Regions from separate parts of the Lysinibacillus sp. Y5S-8 genome, predicted to be linked through region 3. Evidence: riboswitches for the same ligand, from Rfam matches in the RefSeq annotation. Region 3 holds a riboswitch; each other region holds the start of a gene.
What was found. Region 3 has a riboswitch for cobalamin ahead of V6670_RS13670 ((2Fe-2S) ferredoxin domain-containing protein). Riboswitches for the same ligand answer to the same signal wherever they lie in the genome.
Positions count from the first base shown of each region.

Region 1 (4,743 bases), 450 kb from region 3:
CTAAAAATTTCTTAGTTATATCGACGGCTAACGGATCATGTGGCATTAAAATGGGTGCAAACAATCCCAGTAAAACAATGATTACAAGGAGGGATAAGCTAAATAACCCTAGAATAGGATCTCTTTTTTTTCGTAATCGCTTCATGTCAATCGCTCCTGTCCTTCATCATCAGATGAGGGTCCAATAGACGATGTAATACATCTGTGCATAGATTGGTCAACACATAGATCACAGCAATAATCAATACATAGCATTGTACAACGGGGTAATCCCTGTTCGTAATGGATTCGATTAAATATCTACCGAGTCCTGGCCAACTAAAAACTTGCTCCACAATTACAGCTCCACCTAGTAAACTACCGAGCGTCATACCTAATAAGGAAGTCAAAGGTACGGCAGCATTTCGTAACACATGACGTATGAGGATTACAGAATTTTTTAATCCTCTTAGCTGCGCATATTGAACATATTGCTGCTGTAATTCTTCCTGGATAGTGGAACGAATAAACTGGACGAACAGACCAATGGTTGGCAATGCTAGTGCGAAGGCTGGTAAAACTAAATGAGCGAGTGTGCCCTTTCCGTTTGTCGGAAAGAGCCCTAATTTTAAGCTAAATAGATAGAGCAGTAGGAAACCTAACCAAAATGTTGGAATGGATACGCTCAATATGCTAAAGAATCTAATGATTTTATCGATGATGGCATACTTAGACAATGCACTCATAATCCCTAATGGTATACTGAATACTAAAATGAGGACAAATGCGGCAAGAGCTAATTCAATGGTTGCAGGTAATTTCGCGAATAGCTCATGTGCTACTGGTAGTTTACTCACAAAGGATGTACCAAAATCTAGCTGTAAAACGCCTTTTCCCCATAGTAAATATTGAAGAACGAAAGGTTTGTCCGTCCCTAGTTCTTCACGTAATGCCTGAACAGCTTCCTCGGTTGGAGCAACTCTTGCCAATCGTAGGATGACCTCAGCAGGCTCTATCGGTACAAAACGAATAAATACAAAGGTTAGGATGGAAACTCCTAGTAAGACAAACGGCAAAGTCAAAATTCTTTTTAAACAAAACATCCATGTCGATTCATACATGCTGTCACTTCCTACTCACTCCTATGATAAAGAGAGAGCTGTCTTTGCAAGACATACTCTCTCTTTTATTTTTATTACTCTTTATCCATTTGTGCATAGGGAATATCATATTCAGATGCACGTGGAGCAAAATCCTTCATATACGGTTGATAAATTACATTATTTGTTTCGTAAGAGATAGGATAGAAAAGTGCTTGATCATGGAATATGGATAAAATATCCGTGTAAAGCTGCACTCGTTCCTCTTCATCTGTTCCCACTAATAATTGATGGATTTTCGTATCGATGTCTGTGGCGTTAGGTAAGCCTAATTTTGCCTCATAAACACCACTAGCATTTGGCGTAGCTGACTCATTTGCAAAGCTATGTGGATCGGTTGGTGGTCCGTTTGTACGCCAGAAATTAATATCCACCTGATCATCCATTAATTTTTGAAGACCGACCATCACATCTGCACCTTCTAAGTTCAACTGTACCCCTATTTTTGCTAGTTCACCTTGCATTAATTCCGCCATTGGCTTTTGGATTGCATCTGTTGCGATGTAGATTAAATCTAATGATAATGGTTGCCCGTTTTTCGAACGAATTTTTTCGCCCTTCTGTAACGTCCACCCTGCCTCATCTAGTAGTTGCTGCGCTTTTTCAGGATTATATAAGATTGGTGCTAACTCTATATTGGCATAAGGAATGGCATCCCAAAATAATGTGTTAGCCACTTTTTCTGTACCATGTGTAATACTGTCAACCATTTGTTCCTTATTGATAGCATATTGAATGGCCTGACGAACCTTTAATTCGGCTAACGGACCCGACTGAGTATTGAAGAGTAACGCTTTCGTAGACAAAGGCTCAGAGGTAGCGGTTTTGTATTTACTGCTATCTTTTAAATACGTATAGTTATCTAAACTAATGATGCCACGACCATAAATTAAATCTAATTCCTCGTTTTCAAATGCTAATGAAATCGATTCTGAATCTGGGATAATTTTAACTTTAATTTGTTCTACGAGAGGCTTTTCTCCCCAATAGTTTTCGTTGCGACTAAATAAAGCATATTCATCTTTTTTGTACTCGGTTAATACCCATGGACCTGTTCCAATAGGTGCCTTGATCGAATCTTGTGTCGCATCTCCGGCTGGGAATCCATTATCCCCTAAAAAACGGAATGGTCTTACAAAGGCAAGCTCGTTTAAGACAGGATAATAAGGTTCATCTAATTGCAAGCGAATTGTAAAATCATCCACTTTCACAACCTCTTTCATATGGTTGACCATACCCATCCAAGAATGCATGTCCCGATCCGCTAATACTGCATTGAAATTACGAATCACATTATCTGCATTAAACGCAGTTCCGTCTGAATACTTAACATCTTTTCTTAAATGAAAAGTATAAGTAGTTTTATCTTCTGATATGTCCCAGCTTTCAGCTAGCTTTGGGCTAACAGTTCCATCGTCGTTGTATTCCACCAAGGATTCATAGACCATCGCTTGTGCGGTCATTTGATTGGGTAAATATGTATGGGGGTTCAAAGGGCCGACATCTAATGGCCACCCAATTGTTATCATTTTTTCATTTGTTTGCTGTGTTCCTGTCTCTCCCTTTTCTTGATCTGTGCTTGTACAACCAGCAAGTACGCTGAAAGTTAACACAAGGATGAAGGGAAGTACATACTTAGTCAATCTCATTTTCTGTCTCCTATCTCTATTCGTGGTACAAATGAATCTACTTATAGATAGATGGAAAGAAGGTATCAACAATGCGTTCAAATTTTTCGAGCTAACGAGTAGAAGTTGATCTGCATTGTGCTAACACCTTTTCAAAGTTTGTGATATCCGCTAGAGGCTTTAGACACACCGACATTGCCATAGGACGTGGTGCTTTTTGACGTTCAGAGGGCATTTAAACAGCCATTGACTATTTATCTTCTTCTATAGAAAAAGAAGTCTTCTGTATGTGCCACTACCAAAACATTTGCTGAATCAAACTAAAAAAACCTTATTCTAAAAAAGAATAAGGACAGAAAAACTTACAATGAGTAAGCCTCCATCCATCTCCCTATCTTTCGTAGATCATCAATGAATCTCCTTACAAGCAGGCATTCTGGCTCATGAATCATGATTTTGCTTCACCTTCCCAAGTAATCACTCAGTGGTATTTGAAACAAAACTCCTCATTTACAGCTGCGGGACAGCATGGGATTTACACCCATTTTCCTTTTAATTGAATGAAAGTCTTTTTCACTCAAACTTGTAATGATCGCTATGAAATTCGTTATAAACATAACATGCTCGATTGTTCACGTCAATTTTATTTTCTGAATATAATAAAAATCTTAAAAGAATGAAACAACAAAAGACCAGGTCCCTTTTTTCCTGGTCTTTGTTGTATTTCGGAGAGAAGATGTAGTAGTTGTAGTAGATTTATAAAATGATGTCGTTATCTCGAGATAGATTGTTGTACTTCCTGGCGTAATGTTTTCGTTGCAGCAACCATATTAGCCAAAGCCGCAACAGTTTCAGTTTCTTTTCTTGTTTTTAAACCACAATCTGGGTTCACCCAAAATTGATGGCGATCTAACACCTGTAAACTATCTCTCATAATAGTTAGCATTTCTTCCTTGCTTGGCACACGAGGACTATGAATATCATAAACGCCTAAGCCAATGCCCTTTTGATAAGGTTGCCCTTGCAGTGATGTAATGAGCTCCCCGTGACTTCTTGATGTTTCAATGGAAATCACGTCTGCATCAAGTGCACTAATCGGTTCGATGAAATCGTTAAATTCGCAGTAGCACATATGTGTATGGATTTGTGTTTCATCTTTGACACTAGCTGTAGCCAGCTTAAAGGAATTAACAGCCCATTCTAAGTAAGCTCCCCATTCTTCTTTTCGTAGCGGTAAACCTTCTCTTAGAGCTGGCTCATCCACTTGAATAATTGAAATACCTGCGTTTTCTAGTGCCTCAACCTCTTTGCGAAGTGCTAATGCAATTTGATAAGCGACATCTTTACGTGACAGATCGTCTCGCACAAAGGACCAATTTAATATCGTCACTGGTCCTGTCAGCATACCTTTTACAAAGCGCTTTGTTAAGCTTTGAGCATAGGCTGACTCTTTTACAGTTATTGCTGACGACCACGCAACATCTCCATAAATGATCGGTGGCTTGACACAGCGCGAGCCATAGGAAACGACCCAAGCTTTTTTTGTAAAGGCAAAGCCAGTCAGCTTTTCACCAAAGTATTCAACCATGTCTGTACGCTCAAATTCACCGTGAACGAGTACATCGATATCTAGTTCCTCTTGTATCGTAATCCAGCGTTTTGTTTCCTGCTCTATAAATGCTTCGTAGGCTTCATTCGATAATTGTTTTTTACGCCAAGCATTACGATTCCTTTTCACCTCATCAGATTGTGGGAAGCTTCCGATTGTCGTTGTTGGAAATAGCGGTAACGCTAACGCTTGCTGCTGCATCTTTTGACGCTGAGCAAATTCACTATGTCGTTCAAAATCTTGCGTTGTCACAGTTTGAACTGCTTGATGGATCAACTTGTTTTGACGGATTGGATGGTTTTTTAGAGCCTCAATTGCCTTCATACTTTCAGAAAAATTATGCTGTAAGATACCCTCTGTATCTCGT
Region 1 is NZ_CP145889.1:2,365,285-2,370,027, reverse strand. It holds gene V6670_RS11515 (ABC transporter permease subunit) at 1-145, opposite strand, end outside; gene nikB (nickel ABC transporter permease) at 147-1,100, opposite strand; gene nikA (nickel ABC transporter substrate-binding protein) at 1,175-2,788, opposite strand; cobalamin riboswitch at 3,176-3,369, opposite strand; gene metE (5-methyltetrahydropteroyltriglutamate--homocysteine S-methyltransferase) at 3,540-4,743, opposite strand, start outside.
Region 1: another riboswitch for cobalamin. It lies ahead of nikA (nickel ABC transporter substrate-binding protein); the one in region 3 lies ahead of V6670_RS13670 ((2Fe-2S) ferredoxin domain-containing protein).

Region 2 (4,743 bases), 440 kb from region 3:
TTAAGCCAGCCATTGCATCATGAGCTCCTGGGATTTGTAAAATCGTTGGACGAGTAATGAGTGTTCGAAATTGTTCAGCCAATTGTTTTTGTGTTATTGCTTCACTTACAATCCACGCCATCTATAAAAACCTCCTAATAATCAATGATGCCTCGGCATATTTACGTCCGGAAGCGGCTGTGATGCAGGTCAGTTAGCCGTTATCGCAAGGTTGGGAGGATTTTAGGCTAACATCCTTTATTAACTCCTTCCCGATTCGTGACATTCGAGGCTTTAACTTCCTGAAAGAAGTTAAACAAATAAATTAACAAATTCATGAACAGCACTATTTTCAAGAAGTGCTTGATCAGCACAAACTTCATTAATCTTGCTGTGTTGTTTTTGAGAATAATGGGTGCTAATGTTTTGCTGGAACTTATCGATGATTTGAGGGAATGCTTCCTCACGACGGAAACGGTGTCCTAAAGGATATTCACATTCAATAAGCTCAGATGATGTGCCATCTTTGTAATAAACTTGAACAGCATTGGCAATCGAACGTTTCTCAGGATCTAGGTAATCAATTGTATATTGGGGTTTTTCCACAACCACCATTTTATTTCTTAAATTATCGATACGTGGATCTGCAGCCACTTCATCTTCATAGTGGTCTGCTGTAATATCGCCATAGATAAGCCCTATTGCTGTAATGTATTGAAGACAGTGATCACGATCAGCTGGGTTATTAAGAGGTCCTTCCTTATCGATAATTCGTATAGCGGATTCATGGGTCGTAATTTGAATGCGTTCAATGTCCTGTAAACGATTTTTCACTTCATTGTGTAAATGAACGGCACATTCGGCAGCTGTTTGTGCATGGAATTCAGCTGGATAAGAAACTTTAAATAGAACATTTTCCATCACATAAGATGCTAGTGGTCTAGCAAGCTTTAATTCTTGCTTATTAAAGAGAACATCTTGGAAGCCCCAGCCAGGTGCAGATAAGGCCGTTGCATAGCCCATTTCGCCTTTCACAGCCATCATGGCTAAGTGTACTGCCCTGCTTGTTGCATCACCAGCAGCCCATGATTTTCTAGAACCCGTATTCGGTGCATGGCGATATGTTCGTAGGCTCGAATTATCAATCCAAGCATTTGATAAGGCGTTGACAATTTCCTGATGAGTGCCACCTAATGCCTTTGTCACAACAGCTGTTGTCGCAATTTTGACAAACAGTACATGGTCTAACCCAACACGATTTAAGCTATTTTCTAATGCGAGAATACCTTGTATTTCATGGGCCTGTATCATCATTTCTAATACGTCTTTCATTTTAAGTGGCTCTTTCCCTTCAGCAACACGCACGCGACTCAAATAATCAGCCACAGCTAATATGCCCCCTAAATTATCAGAAGGGTGTCCCCATTCAGCCGCAAGCCAAGTGTCGTTGTAATCCAGCCAACGAATCATACAACCGATATTAAAGGCACCTTTTACAGGATCAAGAACATAGGAAGTGCCTGGAACTCGTGTACCATTGGGAACGACTGTGCCTGGTACTACTGGGCCAAGAAGTTTCGTGCATTCAGGATATTGTAAGGCCAAAATGCCACACCCTAATGTATCTAATAATACATAGCGTGCTGTTTCGTATGCTTCTTCACTTGTAATAGTTGTATTTACTACGTAATCCGCAATATCTGTAAGTAATTGATCTGTCTTAGATATGTCATTTGTTTTAATCATCTATATCTTCCTTTCAAGGCATGAATTTGATATACTAGTATGCTGATAGGCATTGGTCAGAATGCCCATCAGCTCTATGGCGAGTTGTTAAAACTTGATTATACCGACAATTCTTCAAGGTTATGACGCTCGCCAATATAATGGACACGAGGTCTAAATAATCGGTTATTGTCATGCTGCTCAATGACATGAGCACATAAGCCAATCGTTCGTGAGCCAAAAAAGATAGGTGTATAGATTTCAATTGGCAAGCCAAGCATGTAGTATACTGGTGCTGCATAATAATCTAAATTTGGGTACAAGCTCTTTTCTTGTGCCATCACCTTCTCACCAGCTTCACACATGTGATATAAGCGATCATCCCCTTGTGCCAAACATAATTTATGCAAAGCCTCTTTCATAATTTGTGCTCTTGGGTCCATCTTTTTCATATAAACACGGTGACCAAAGCCCATAATCTTTTCTTTATTTTGCAGTTTATTTTTCAGCAAGGCTTCAAAGCCTGCTACTGTTTTGGCTTCTAGAAGCATGTACATGACTGCCTCGTTGGCCCCTCCATGTAAATTTCCTTTCAATGATGCGACAGCTCCAGTTAAAGCACCGTACAAATCAGATTGTGTAGAGGCAATAACACGAGCTGTAAACGTCGAATTTGGCATCTCATGCTCACTATATAAAACGAGAGACTGATCAAAAATTTCTTCTTCTAACGCCGTTGGTTTTCTGCCAGTAATCATGTAATAAAAATTGGCGCTATAGGAAAGCTGACTATCTGGCTCCACAACATCTTGTCCGTTTAAGACACGATAGCTATTGGCTACGATGTTAGGCATACCGCCTAAAAGTCTATAAGCTCGCGTCAAGTTCATTTCAGTAGAACGATCATTGATGTGCTGATCAAAGCCTGCTAAAACAGAAATTCCAGTTCTCAGTCCATCCATGGCATGTGTTTCATTAGGCAAGAGCTTGAAAATTTGGAAGATCTCTTGTGGAACCTGATAATGTGCTTTTAATTTGTCCTGTAAGTCAGCCTGTTGCTCGGCAGTAGGAATTTCGCCATGCAGTAGTAGGTAGACAATGTCTAAATACGAATATCTTTGTGATAATTCAATCAAGTCATAGCCTCGAATAACAATTTGACTTCCTACAGTGTCTAAAAAAGATAATTTTGTTTCAGCAGCAATGACCCCATCAAGACCTGGTGAATAAGTTAACTCCATTCAATGACAGCCCCTTTGTTTAATTATTCTTGTAAGCGTTACCATTCAAACACGAAAGAACAACAAAAAAACAACTTCTACCCCTTTTTAGAAGTTGTTAATCTACAAAAGCATGACAGACCAAATAACAGTGAATTTACAGGAATTCACAAAAATCATGCAGTAGCTAACACCTCCCTATCCTCGTAGGTCAATTGATGCTTATTTTGTGGCAGGTCTCCTGACTTATAATCAACACTTCAATAACACCTTCCCATTTTGACAAACAAAACAGTGGCCTTGTTATCGAGCTCCTAAATACAGTTGCGGGACAGTGTTGGACTCTCACCAACTTCCCTTTTAATCAAATGGAATGAACTCCATTTGAACCACCAAAATTTAGCATATTCAATTTGTCTATTTACCTTAACATAGAGTTTTCAAAACAATCAATATAGGTAAAATTCAGAAAAGACTGATTATAAAAAGCTATTTTTCATTTTTGATTGACTATTCTGCATTTTTGAGCATTATTTTGTACAAAAAAAGATTGTTCATCTATACCAATAAATCCATTTTCAAGGATTACAAGTAAAATAGAGGTCTTTATAATAAGAAAGGCGAATAGTTTTTTTATAATAATAGAGGAGGAGCACATATGGGCTATATTTCAGAATTAAGGAAATACATCGGCAGTAGACCGATTATCAGTATCGGGGCGACAATTCTTGTAGTCAACGATGATAAGAAAATTCTCTTTCAACATCGTTCAGATACGTTCGATTGGGGATTACCTGGTGGCTCAATGGAACTGAATGAAACGCTAGAAGAAGCTGCTACTCGTGAACTTCATGAAGAAACAGGACTGGTAGCGAATGAATTGGACCTGATTGGTGTTTTTTCTGGGCCTGATTATTATTTTCAATATCCAAATGGGGATGAAATCTATACAGTTATTCATCTTTATAGTGCGAAAAATGTCAGTGGTGTATTAGAGGTGAGGGATGGTGAGAGTTTGAATCTTACCTATTTCAGTAAAAATGAGCTACCAGATCATCTTGAGAAAAGAACAAAAACACTCTTAGACAATCTAGAGGACAAATTGTGGAATTTAGATAGTTCTTTTGCAAAGGATTCTCTTTAAATAACAAAGAGCATGCTTTTTATGAAAACATGCTCTCATCTTAACTATTAGGTTATTACAGTCTAATCTTAACCTCTGTACCGTCTTGTGCCTTGACATCTACTAGCACGAGCCCTTTATAATTTTGTAGTTCCTTGATAATAGGCTTGAGCATTTCTTTGTCAATGAATGGAAAGGAAAAGTCGATTTTTTTTCTGTCGAAGTATGCCTTTGTCCATTTGTTGACACTTTGCTGAATCCATTTTGAAGTCAAAATGGAAAGAACAATGGTTAGCACAGCATATGGAACAGGAACGGTAAAGCGAACGTCTTTTGCTTTCACTTTTACATGCATCATAAGCCGCCTCTACTCAATGAAAACTGAAACGGTATCTCCGTTTGCCGATTTTATGTCCACAATTTGTCCATCTAATTCATTTTCGATGGCTTCAAGAAGAAGATTGATGTCGATATCTTTCACGTATTTTTCCGATTGCGGAATACTCGCAGCGATACTGTGTCCAGCCATTAACACAGCCTTGACAAGTTTTATAGGCAAATTCACAGTGACATTATCATTTTCAGTGGACACCACACGAACCTTTAACGTTTTATCTAAATACTTCGTTTTTTCCAGAAATTTGTTACCTGACTCCTCTTTCTCTTGTAACACTTGAATCAGCTCTGACCCTTTAT
Region 2 is NZ_CP145889.1:2,373,008-2,377,750, reverse strand. It holds gene prpB (methylisocitrate lyase) at 1-121, opposite strand, end outside; gene prpD (2-methylcitrate dehydratase) at 292-1,725, opposite strand; gene mmgD (citrate synthase) at 1,824-2,945, opposite strand; cobalamin riboswitch at 3,138-3,333, opposite strand; gene V6670_RS11545 (NUDIX hydrolase) at 3,583-4,068, shown strand; gene V6670_RS11540 (hypothetical protein) at 4,124-4,405, opposite strand; gene V6670_RS11535 (hypothetical protein) at 4,415-4,743, opposite strand, start outside.
Region 2: another riboswitch for cobalamin. It lies ahead of mmgD (citrate synthase); the one in region 3 lies ahead of V6670_RS13670 ((2Fe-2S) ferredoxin domain-containing protein).

Region 3 (4,743 bases):
TCCTTTTGGAATGTGTAAAGTAATGTCTGACAACGCCTTCGTACCATCTGCATAGGCATAGGACAAGCGGTTTAGTTCAAAATAGAATGCTGTCATGAGAAGTACCCTCCATATACAATCAGGAATAGGAATAGTGTCGCCATGCCTAGCCAATTTTTCTTGCTATAGGAGCCCATCTCTTGCCAGTAGACGGCTTCGCCACCCCGTGACTGCATGGCATTATTAAGCTCACGACTACGCTGAAACATTTCAGCAAATAGCGCCACAATAAGCATGGATACGGAGCGTAGCCATTGCATTGGAGAATGGTAGCCAAGGCGCGCTTGCTGGGCAAGATGTATTTTGTACATGCTTTCTAAAAATATAAAAATAAAACGATAGGTTAGTTCAATAAGCTCAACCAATAAAGAGGGCAGTCGCCATTGTCGGAGCACATAGCAAATCCCTTGTACGGATGTGGTCAAAATCAAAAAGTATAAACAACTAATACTGCCAAGGACAATAAAGAACAATTGTTGGGCGGATAGGGCACTTGCTTTTCCGATGAAAATTGTCCAATTCATCCACGTAAAAGACCACAGATGGGCAGGTAATACATGAGTTGCTGGTGTGATTGACAGCAAGATGGATACAAGACTTGTTAGTAAGAAAAATCCAGGTAGCAATAATAACTTAACATAGTAGGTAAGCGGAATTTTTGCACCTAAAATGATAAAAGCACTCATTACAAAAAATGTAATGAGTGAAAGTCGTTCATCTCTCATGATGAGCGTTGCGAGAAGTAGACCAATTGAAAATATCATTTTTTCTAGCGGATGAACGGACGCTAGCTTATTAAGATACGCATACTTATCAATGAGTAACATAATGGTTAACCTTCTTTATGCTTGCCGCGCATATAGCCGATGAAGTAGCCAATAAAACCAGCTCCAATAGCTGCCTGTAGCACGAATAATAAGCTTTCAATTTCACCACTTGGTGGCTCCCATAAGCTTTCAAACCACGGTTCATATTCTGCATTGATTTCGCCAATGGCTGCTTCTGCCTCTCCATCAGCACCACCAAATTCTGCACCTTTTTGTATAAACAATGGAATGATAGCTAACAGCACAACAATCGCTAATAGTAATAAATTTCGTTTCATCTACTAATGTGCCTCCTTTGTTGAGAAAACACGCAACATTTTTAATTCGCTGACATTGTACTTTTTCAAGAAATTCATCACAATGACCGTTAAAATTCCTTCACTCACCGCTAACGGAATTTGAGTTAAGGCAAAAATACCTGCGAACTTTGTAAACGATGCCATAAAGCCGCCAACCTCTGAAGGGAAGGCTAATGCTAACTGTACAGAAGTCACAACATATGTACCTAAGTCACCAAGCATCGCAGCAAAAAAAACAGCTAGTGAAAATGACAACCCTATTTTTTGAGCCCCTTTAAAGACAAAGTAAGCAATAAATGGGCCTACAATCGCCATAGAGAAGGCGTTCGCTCCTAAAGTGGTAATCCCACCATGTGCTAATAATAAAGATTGGAATAATAAAACAATCGTTCCGATGACACTCATAGCTAGAGGTCCGAATAAAACCGTTCCAAGTCCAACACCAGTTGGGTGGGAGCAACTACCTGTAACCGAAGGGATTTTTAACGCCGACAGCACAAAAGCAAAGGCTCCTGAAAGACCTAAAAGCATTTTGGTTTCAGGGTTTTCTTCAATCGTTTTGCGAATGGAGCGCAATCCTAGAATAATAAATGGGATAGAGATGACCCACCAAAAAATAGCCCATTCGATTGGTAAAAAACCTTCCATGATATGCATAGCAAAGGCACGTTTTGGCACGAGTAAAAAGGCCAATAAAAAATAACTAAGTTTCCACCATGAAAATTTCAACAGCTTTCCTCCTTACTAATAGATTTTTAGAATGTAGCGTGCGTAAATAAAAAAGCACTTCTCCGTTGTTGGAAAAGTGCATAGCTAAAAAAGCAAATAACATTCTCATCTGCTAAGCCGCACACCTATCCTCGTAGGCTGAAACGATCACATATTTTTCGGCAGGTCTCCTGGCTCTAGTTCAACACTTTATAGGTCTTCCCATCCGTTGGACAGTGACATGTTCTATAAAGCTCCCTAATACAGTGGCGGGACCGCGCCGGACTCAAACCGGCTTCCCTTTTAAGCAAAATGATAAGTATTTTACACCGAAAAAACATTAAGTTGTGAGATTTCACGACAAAGTGTAACATGATTTTCCATAAATATGCTATACTTTTTTTAAAAATATTTTCAATTGAAGGTCAATGGAGAAAATTCTGATAACTACTGAATTGTCATAAATAAGGAGATATTATAATTTTTATACCCGGTCTACACACAAAATTGATAAAATTGTCATAAATTTTTATAGAAATATTGAAATTTTAAAATAATGAGATATGATAGAGACAGTTTTCTATTCTATAAAGAAGATAATAAATTTCATATAAAACGTCGATAAGTGCTCGAATAACTCGAGATAATAGGGAAATTGGTGAAAATCCAATACAGCCCCCGCTACTGTAATAGCTGATGAAATCGCAAAGCCACTGGTGCAAACTTGGGAAGGCGCGATAGTAAAATGAAGCTTAAGTCAGGAAACCTGCTTATTTGATTGTGCATGCAAACTTTTCGGAGGGAGAAGTTGAAGCGAGAGCGAGTACCTGTATTTTATTTTATTCGTTTTTATTTGGCTTCTACAAAACCTTTACTCTCCGTAATTAGAGTAAAGGTTTTTCTTTTTCCAGAAAGCAAATGAGGGGAGACAGAAGATGACAACATGGAATTTAGAGGGGATGAAAACACATCTCTTTATTTGTAATGGTAGTAGCTGCATGAACAAAGGTGGGGAGGAAATTACCCTAGCTATTCGAGAAGAAATACAACAGCAAGCACTTGATCAAGAGATACATACAACAAGAACGCGCTGTAATGGACGATGCAAGGATGCTTGTGTGGTCATCGCCTATCCGCAAGGGAATTGGTATCGTGTACCATCAACAGAGCATGCTAGAACACTCGTACAAGATTTACATCATGAATCCTTATACAACGAACATGTCTTTACACTTCGTGAAGGTACATTACAGCGTACAGCACAAACGACAGCCATTAAAGGGATCGAAAAGGTGAAAGAGGGGTAACAACATGGCGCAAAAAGGAAAAATTTTCGTAGTGGGCTTTGGACCTGGAGACTTTAAGCATATTACGACACGGGCGGTAGAGGCATTACAACAAAGTGATATGATCATAGGCTACAAAACCTACGTGGAGTTGATTCAAGATTTAGTCAGTGCGAAGTCGATTGTCAGTACTGGAATGACCGAAGAGGTGTCCCGTGCGCAGGAAGCGGTTCGCCAAGCAGAGGCTGGAAGCATTGTCTCAGTCATTTCAAGTGGTGATGCGGGTGTCTATGGTATGGCGGGATTAGTGTATGAGGTATTGATTGAGCTAGGCTGGACAGAAGCAACGGGGATTGAGGTAGAAATTGTCCCTGGTATTTCTGCTATCAATTCATGTGCTAGCTTACTTGGTGCCCCGATTATGCATGATGCCTGTACGATTAGTTTAAGTGACCATCTAACACCATGGAATTTAATTGCCAAGCGCGTCGAGGCAGCCGCTATGGCGGATTTTGTAATCGCTTTATACAACCCAAAAAGCGGTCGCCGAACAAGACAAATTGTCGAAGCACAGCGCATTCTCTTAGAGTATCGTTCGCCTGACACACCAGTAGGACTTGTGAAAAGTGCTTACCGCGATCGTCAAGAAGTGACGATGACAACATTAGCCGAAATGCTGGAGCATGATATTGGAATGCTGACGACAGTCATTATTGGTAATTCGTCGACATTTTTCTATGACAATAAAATGATTACACCACGTGGCTATCAACGTAAATATACATTGGGTGAAGAAAAACAACCATTACGTCCACATCAACGTTTACGTGAAGAAAATGAACCTTGGGCAATGAACCAAGAGACAGGGACTGCACGACAAGACTTTACAGCAGATCCTAATGCAGGGCGTTTTAATAAACCCAGTGTAGCCGCTACGCCAAAGCCGAAAAAAACAGCACTTGAAATGGCTACAGCGGCACTCGCAATGGTGAAAGGAACAAGTGCAGTCAAAGTAACGCCGAAGCTTGTACAGCAAAAAATAGAATCAATTTTTGAATTAGCTGTAAGCCCAGGAGTGGTGAATAAGTTTTTCACACCTCAGCAAATGATGACGTTAGCAGAGGTCGTTGGGGAAGAGGGAACGATGGAATATACACCAGACCATCAAATCCATTTGAAAATCCCAACGACTGCCCCTGAACGTATTACGGAGAAACTACAGGAAGTAGGCTTTTTATTAGCGCCGATTGGTGATGTGCTATCCTTGAAGGCTTGTGATTTTTGCTATGGTGAAAAGGCCGATTCGATTCCTTATGCAGAAGAGATACAACAAAAATTAGGTGGTATGTCTTTGCCGAAAACATTAAATATCGGCTTTAACGGCTGTGGTATGGCCTGTTACAGGGCTGTATTTGATGATATTGGTATTGTCTATCGCAAAAGTAAATTTGATGTCTTTATTGGGGCGAAGCCAGTTGGTCGTACGGCCCATGCAGCACAGCCTGTTGTAGAAGGGTTGGAGCCTGAACAACTGATTCCACTAATTACAGATATTATTGAAGAATATAAAGCAAATGCCCACCC
Region 3 is NZ_CP145889.1:2,814,560-2,819,302, reverse strand. It holds gene V6670_RS13690 (ATP-binding cassette domain-containing protein) at 1-96, opposite strand, end outside; gene cbiQ (cobalt ECF transporter T component CbiQ) at 93-866, opposite strand; gene V6670_RS13680 (energy-coupling factor ABC transporter substrate-binding protein) at 872-1,144, opposite strand; gene V6670_RS13675 (energy-coupling factor ABC transporter permease) at 1,148-1,894, opposite strand; cobalamin riboswitch at 2,037-2,222, opposite strand; cobalamin riboswitch at 2,480-2,662, shown strand; gene V6670_RS13670 ((2Fe-2S) ferredoxin domain-containing protein) at 2,809-3,180, shown strand; gene cobJ (precorrin-3B C(17)-methyltransferase) at 3,185-4,743, shown strand, end outside.